2 regions of the Streptococcus sp. KHUD_017 genome follow, and region 2 is predicted to be linked to the other one. Evidence: predicted binding sites of a transcription regulator. Region 2 holds the regulator's gene; the other holds the start of a gene.
The links. Region 2 encodes Rex, which represses fermentation and respiration genes when NADH is low (regulators of the CRP and FNR family bind a similar motif). Its sites were predicted from a motif close to TTGTGAANTANTTCACAA; they were not measured.
Positions count from the first base shown of each region.

Region 1: the regulator Rex is predicted to act here: its motif matches at 2,011-2,028, upstream of adhE (bifunctional acetaldehyde-CoA/alcohol dehydrogenase).

Region 1 covers NZ_CM142175.1:1,752,798-1,756,216, forward strand. Annotated here, with positions in the region: gene adhE (bifunctional acetaldehyde-CoA/alcohol dehydrogenase) at 1-1,975, opposite strand, end outside; gene ACVAMZ_RS08770 (MORN repeat-containing protein) at 2,275-2,688, opposite strand; gene ACVAMZ_RS08775 (low molecular weight protein-tyrosine-phosphatase) at 2,681-3,118, opposite strand; gene yajC (preprotein translocase subunit YajC) at 3,167-3,419, opposite strand, start outside.
Region 2 covers NZ_CM142175.1:972,594-976,012, forward strand. Annotated here, with positions in the region: gene ACVAMZ_RS04745 (cysteine desulfurase family protein) at 1-772, shown strand, start outside; gene ACVAMZ_RS04750 (DUF1831 domain-containing protein) at 778-1,125, shown strand; gene ACVAMZ_RS04755 (DUF4649 family protein) at 1,135-1,350, shown strand; gene ACVAMZ_RS04760 (redox-sensing transcriptional repressor Rex) at 1,433-2,074, shown strand; gene ACVAMZ_RS04765 (gamma-glutamyl-gamma-aminobutyrate hydrolase family protein) at 2,090-2,779, shown strand; gene ACVAMZ_RS04770 (hypothetical protein) at 2,831-3,307, shown strand; gene radC (RadC family protein) at 3,310-3,419, opposite strand, start outside.

The DNA.
Region 1 (3,419 bases), 780 kb from region 2:
CAGGAACTGTCAATACCAAGGCAGGGTCTACAATTGCCACAGTTGGTGTCAATGAGTAGTCAGCGATTGGGTATTTACGGTTGTTTGCTTTATCAGAGATAACGGCAAATGGAGTTACTTCAGATCCTGTACCAGATGTAGTTGGGATCGCGATGAATTTAGTCTTCTTACCAAGTAATGGGAATTTGAAGGCACGTTTACGGATATCCATGAATTTTTGCACAAGGTCACGGAAGTCCACTTCTGGTTGCTCGTAGAAGAGCCACATTACTTTAGCAGCGTCCATTGGTGATCCACCACCAAGAGCGATGATTGTATCTGGTTTGAAGGAACGCATAATCTCAGTACCACGTTCAACTGTCGTGATATCTGGATCTGGTTCTACATCTGCAAAGATTTGGTAAACAACCTTATTGCGACGAAGGTCAAGTTGTTCGATGATACGATCAAGGAAGCCAAGCTCTACCATAGCGTGGTCAGTAACGATCATGACACGCTCAACGTCACGACATTTTTGAAGGTATTGAATTGAATCACGTTCAAAGTATGTTTTTGAAGGAAGTTTCATCCATTGCATGTTATTTCTCCGTCTTCCGACTTTTTTGATATTCAAGAGGTTAATGGCGCTAACGTTATCCCCAACTGAGTTACGTCCGTAAGAACCACATCCGAGTGTCAATGATGGCAAGAAGGCATTATAAACATCCCCGATACCACCGAAAGTAGAAGGTGAGTTACAGATAACACGAATAGCTTTAACAGCTTTACCAAATTCTTTAGTCAATTCTTCATCAGCAGTATGGATGGCAGCTGAGTGTCCAAGACCGTTAAATTCAACCATTTGACGAGCTTTAGAAATACCGTCTTCACGGCTTTCAGATTTCAAAACTGCGATAACTGGTGACAATTTTTCACGAGTCAACGGCTCTTTTTCGCCAACTTCTTTACATTCTGCAGCAAGAATGTTTGTTCCTTCCGGAACAGTAAATCCTGCTTGTTCTGCGATCCAAGTTGCTGGTTTACCAACGATGTCAGCGTTCAATTTTGCACCAGCACAGTTTTTGCTGTTTGCTTTCACGCCGAAGCAGAACTCTTCAAGAAGAGCTTTTTCTTTTTTGTTTACAAAGTAAGTATGGTAAGATTTGAACTCAGCTACAAATTCATCATAAATTTCTTTATCAATGATAACCGCTTGTTCAGATGCACAGACCATACCGTTATCAAATGATTTAGACATGACGATGTCGTGAGCAGCTTGGCGGATGTTAGCTGATTTTTCAACATAAGCTGGAACGTTTCCGGCACCTACCCCAAGAGCTGGTTTTCCACATGAGTATGCAGCTTTAACCATGGCATTCCCACCTGTTGCAAGGATTGTTGCAACACCTTCGTGGTTCATCAATGCGCTAGTTGCTTCCATAGATGGTTCAGTAATCCACTGTACACAGTTTTCAGGAGCTCCTGCTTTAATCGCTGCATCACGCACGATTTGAGCAGCGTGAGCTGATGATTCTTGAGCTGATGGGTGGAACGCAAAGACAATAGGATTACGAGTCTTCAATGAAATCAAAGCTTTAAAGATTGCTGTTGAAGTAGGGTTTGTTGTTGGAGTGATACCACAAACAACACCAACCGGTTCAGCGATAAGAGTCAATCCTGTTACATCATCTTCTTCGATAACACCAACTGTTTTAGTGTGGCGCATGTTATTTACCACGTGCTCACAAGCAAATAGGTTTTTAGTCGCTTTATCTTCAAATACTCCACGTCCTGTTTCTTCAAAGGCATGTAAAGCCAATTCTCCGTGGGCATCAAGAGCTGCAACTGAAGCTTTTGCTACGATATAATCGACTTGATCTTGGTCAAGTTTACGCATTTCTTCAAGGGCAACCAAAGCTTTTTGCACCAAACCATCAACATGCTTTTCAGCAGCGAGTTTCTTTTCCTCTGGTGTTACAGTTTTTTTATCAGCCATATTTTCCTCCATAGCTTTCAAGGATTGTAAGTCCTTTGTTAATTTTTTCACAATCTTATTATAACTCTTTTTTCAAGATTTGTAAACAGTTTCATAGAAATTTCACAAACTTTTTTTATTTCCTTGTGAAAATATTTTTGTACATGCCTACACATGCACTTTTACACTTCCACTTTGTGAATAATTCAATAAAACTTTTATTTTTCACAAATTCCATTGTAAAAAGGTATTGTAAAGCATCTCAATTTCCATGTAAGCGCTTTCCGTTTACGCAGTATAATACCCCCTCTAAGAGGAGGTTATTGTGCTTGTTGGAAGAGCCCTTGTTTAAAGTCACCTTCATAGACAACTTCTTGCTCTGTAGTCAGTTTTCCTTTTCCTTCAGCTTGGCCATTAACAAAGTCACCTTCATAAACCCAGCCTTCTTTAGCTTGGTAGGTTCCTTTACCGCTAAATGCTCCATTTTTAAATTCACCAGTATAAGTGTCGCCATTAGAGAAGGTCATTGTGCCTTTGCCATTCATCTTCCCACGAACAATACTTCCATCATATACAAGTGAATCGCCATCCAGTTTTAAAACTCCTTGCTTAGGCATATTCCCTACAAATACAAATATAGCACAAAGAGCTATGACTACTACTGTTGCAATTTCCAAACGAGGACGCGTTATATAGACACTGTACTTATCATAGAATTTTTTTAAATCATCCATTTTTTGCCTCATTTTCTAAACGTGTTAGCCAAGCTTGGCAACCAGTTAAAACTCGATCGTAAGTTTCATCAAAATCACCTGTATACCATGGGTCAGGAACACCCTCAGAAGCAAATGCCTCTAGCTTGTGTTGTTGGTCTTGAGGACACATTCGAGTCAAATCTAGAAGATTGGACTCGTCCATTCCAATGACATAATCAAAATATTCAAAATCATCCTTAGAAATTTGCTGTGATGTTTTTGATGAATCGTAAGGAATCTCGTGAGCTTTAAAAATTTTCTGAGTTCCTTTGTGAATTGGATTTCCATGTTCCCAAGAAGAAGTTGCTCTACTTTCAATCTCATAATCATCGGTTAAAGACTTCATAACAAATTCTGCCATAGGACTTCGGCAAATATTACCAAGGCAAACAAAAACAATCTTTTTCATCATTATTCCCCATCTTCATAGAAAAAGGGGTATGAGATCCACCCCGTTTTATTCTTCAATCGCGCTTTCACCATCAACAACTGCACCTTCAGGTGTGACAGCTTCTTTAACTGGCAAAACTGTTCTAATTGCACTTAATTCGAAAGTCAAGTATACTCCGTCTACATCAAGTACAATCGTTTTGTTTTCAGTATCAACTTCGTCGACTGTACCGTAGAGACCACCAATAGTGATTACTTCGTAGCCTTTTTGAAGTTTGTTGAGGCTCTCCATACGTTTTTCAGCTTGTTTCTTTTGAGAA
Region 2 (3,419 bases):
AGTAACGATTTTAAAACCTGAAAATCAAGAAATTACAGCAGACCAGGTAAAACATGCACTGCGTGAAGAGACCATTCTAGTTTCAACTATGTATGTCAACAACGAAACTGGTACTCTATTGCCAATAGCTGAGATCAGTGAAGTTCTAAAAGAACATCCAGCAGCTTATCATGTAGATGCTGTCCAGGCAATTGGAAAATTGGAGATTTTTCCTGAAGAATTAGGAATTGATTTTCTCAGTGCTTCCGCCCATAAATTTCACGGTCCAAAGGGTATCGGTTTCCTATACGCTGCTTCTACAGATTTTGATCCTTATCTACATGGTGGAGATCAAGAACAGAAAAAAAGAGCAGGGACAGAAAACCTTCCCGCAATTATAGGGATGGTTGCAGCTCTTAAGGATGATATAGATCATCTAGAGGCTAACTTTAATAAAGTTCAAAAACTACAGAAAGTTTTTCTAACTGAAATGGCTGGATCAACCTATTATCTCAATCAAGGTAAAGAGCAACTCCCTTATGTCCTAAATATCGGATTTCCAGGACAACGCAACGATCTACTACTGCTTCGTTTAGACCTTGAAGGTATTTCTATATCATCAGGTTCTGCTTGTACAGCTGGTGTTGTTCAGGTCAGCCATGTTCTTCAAGCCTTCTACGGAGAAGAATCCCCTCGCTTACACGAGTCTGTACGCGTCAGCATTTCACCTCAAAATACAGAACAAGAAATGATAACTCTTGCTAAAACTCTTAAAAATATCATCGGAGGATAAACTTAATGGCATTTGAACAAATGATTAAACTTAAAAATTGTCGTTACGAATACACACTTAGTCCAACTGTTAAAAAATTTACGCTTAAAGATAATACTTTTTTTGAAACTAAAGTTGGGAACTATGAATTAACGCGTCTACTTGAAAAAGTTCCAAATAGTGGAGAAGGTTTCCAACTTAAGATTATCATCAACAAAGACTTAACTGGTGTAAAAATCAATATCACTGATAAATTTGGTCTACGTTTAGTTGATATCTTCAAATCAGAAGAAACTCATATCCACCAAGAGAAATTCTACTTTTTGATGGATAGCTTGGTTGAACGTGGCGTATTTACAAAAAGCGAAAGATAGAAGGTCATTATGTTTCGATTAACTTACAAGGACTCTTATCAAGTGGAGCGTGTGCAAGAATATGAAGACTATGAAGCTCTTATGCTCTCTCTATCGGGTTGTGTAACTCTCCCTGATACTACTCATATTACTTCATTAACACATGATGGAGTTGAAATCTATCAAGGACTTCTAGGTAACCTCTACCGCTTTTTAAGAACTTACCACGAAACGAAGATAAACTAAGATTTTTCTTAGTTTTTTTTTCGTTATTGTTGCAATTTTCACAAGCTTTCTATAAAATAGTAGATAGAAAGGTTGTGATTTTGTGAAAGAAAAACAGTCTGCTATTCCTAAAGCAACAGCAAAGAGACTTTCTCTCTATTACCGTATTTTTAAAAGATTTAATGCTGAGAAAATTGAAAGAGCCAATTCAAAACAAATTGCAGAAGCGATTGGAATTGATTCTGCCACTGTTCGCCGTGATTTCTCTTACTTTGGGGAACTTGGACGTCGTGGATTTGGCTACGATGTCAAAAAGCTCATGAACTTTTTCGCTGATCTTTTAAATGATAATTCTATAACTAATGTTATGTTGGTAGGTATCGGAAATATTGGGCATGCCCTCCTCCACTACCGTTTTCATGAGCGTAACAAGATGAAAATCATCATGGCTTTTGACCTAGATGATCATCCTGAGGTTGGTACCCAAACTCCTGATGGTGTTCCAATCTATGGAATCTCACAAATAAAGGACAAAATCAAGGATAGTGATGTTAAAACTGCTATTCTTACTGTTCCTAGTGTTAAATCTCAAGAAGTTGCAGAACTATTAGTCGACGCCGGTATCAAAGGTATTCTTAGTTTTTCTCCTGTTCACCTACATCTTCCTAAAGACGTAGTTGTTCAATATGTCGATCTTACAAGCGAACTTCAAACCCTCCTCTATTTCATGCGTAAAGAGGATTAGAAAGTGTAAATATTTATGAATAAACCAGTTATTGGGATTACAGGAAATGAAACCCCGCATCCAGATGATGATCTTATGATGAGTTATGCTGCCAAAGGCTTTGTTGAAGGAGTTAAGGAAGCTGGAGGTATCCCCATTATCCTACCAATTGGTGATGAAGAAATGGCCAGTTACTACATTAGTTTAATTGATAAACTTATTCTAACTGGTGGACAAAACGTTGACCCTAAATACTATGGTGAGCCAAAAGCCATTGATAGCGACGACTACCACCTTCAACGTGATATTTTTGAGTTAGCACTCATTAAAGAAGCAATCAAGCAAAATAAACCAATTTTTTCTGTCTGTCGTGGTACTCAACTTTTTAACGTAGCCATGGGTGGGTCTCTTTATCAAGATATCGAAGATCATTGGCAAGATACTTCCGCTGAATACACTACTCAGCGGCTTGTCACCGAACCAGATACTATTCTAAGAGAAATCTATGGAGAAATCTCTCATATCAATTCTTTCCACCATCAGAGCATCAAAGATTTAGCCCCTAATCTTAAGGTTGTAGCACATGATCCTAAAGATGGTATTATCGAAGCTGTTACAACTACGGACGGCTTCCCTTATCTTGGTGTTCAATGGCATCCTGAATTTCTCTTCGAAAATCGCCCCAAAGATAAAACACTTTTCGACTATGTCGTCAATGAATTATAAATTAGTTAATTAATTATGAATGAACTTACCCCACCTTCTACTCATGACCTTTTGAGAGATTTAGATGTTAATGTTTTCTCATCTGTTAAGAGCAAGGAAATTGACCATTTCTTAACCTATAAGGAAAAGAAAATAGAAGTTTATTTTCAACTTTCTAATCTATATAGTCTTTTAACGGCAGAAAGTTACCAATCATTTTCTAAGAATAAAGAGTATCTCGACAAACTCTCTCTAAAAGACAAACAAAAAGAACTGAAAAAAATGTCTAAAAAGGCAAAACCATTTTGTAAAAAGGCAGATGCTAAATTTAAAGGCAGATTTCGTTCTTCGCTTGTCTTTTACAGAGATATCTTGATCCACTCAAAAAAGTATTATAAAATTGAAGACTTCAATGCTATTATTGACTTTATCGTACAAGAAAAGTTGCTAGTCCCTACAATTGATCCTCTTCCTAAAATTGATATGAACGAAGTTGAGTCCTATGCTTTACAAGCGTTTGAGCAGGGGCCTCTAAACTTCAAAAAATAATCCTATATCAGGTCCGTCTTCTCGCGGTAACTAAAATAATCAGAATGAGAGACGATTAAATGGTCCAATAAGACCAATCCCATTAATTCGCAGGCTTCTTTAACAAGTTTCG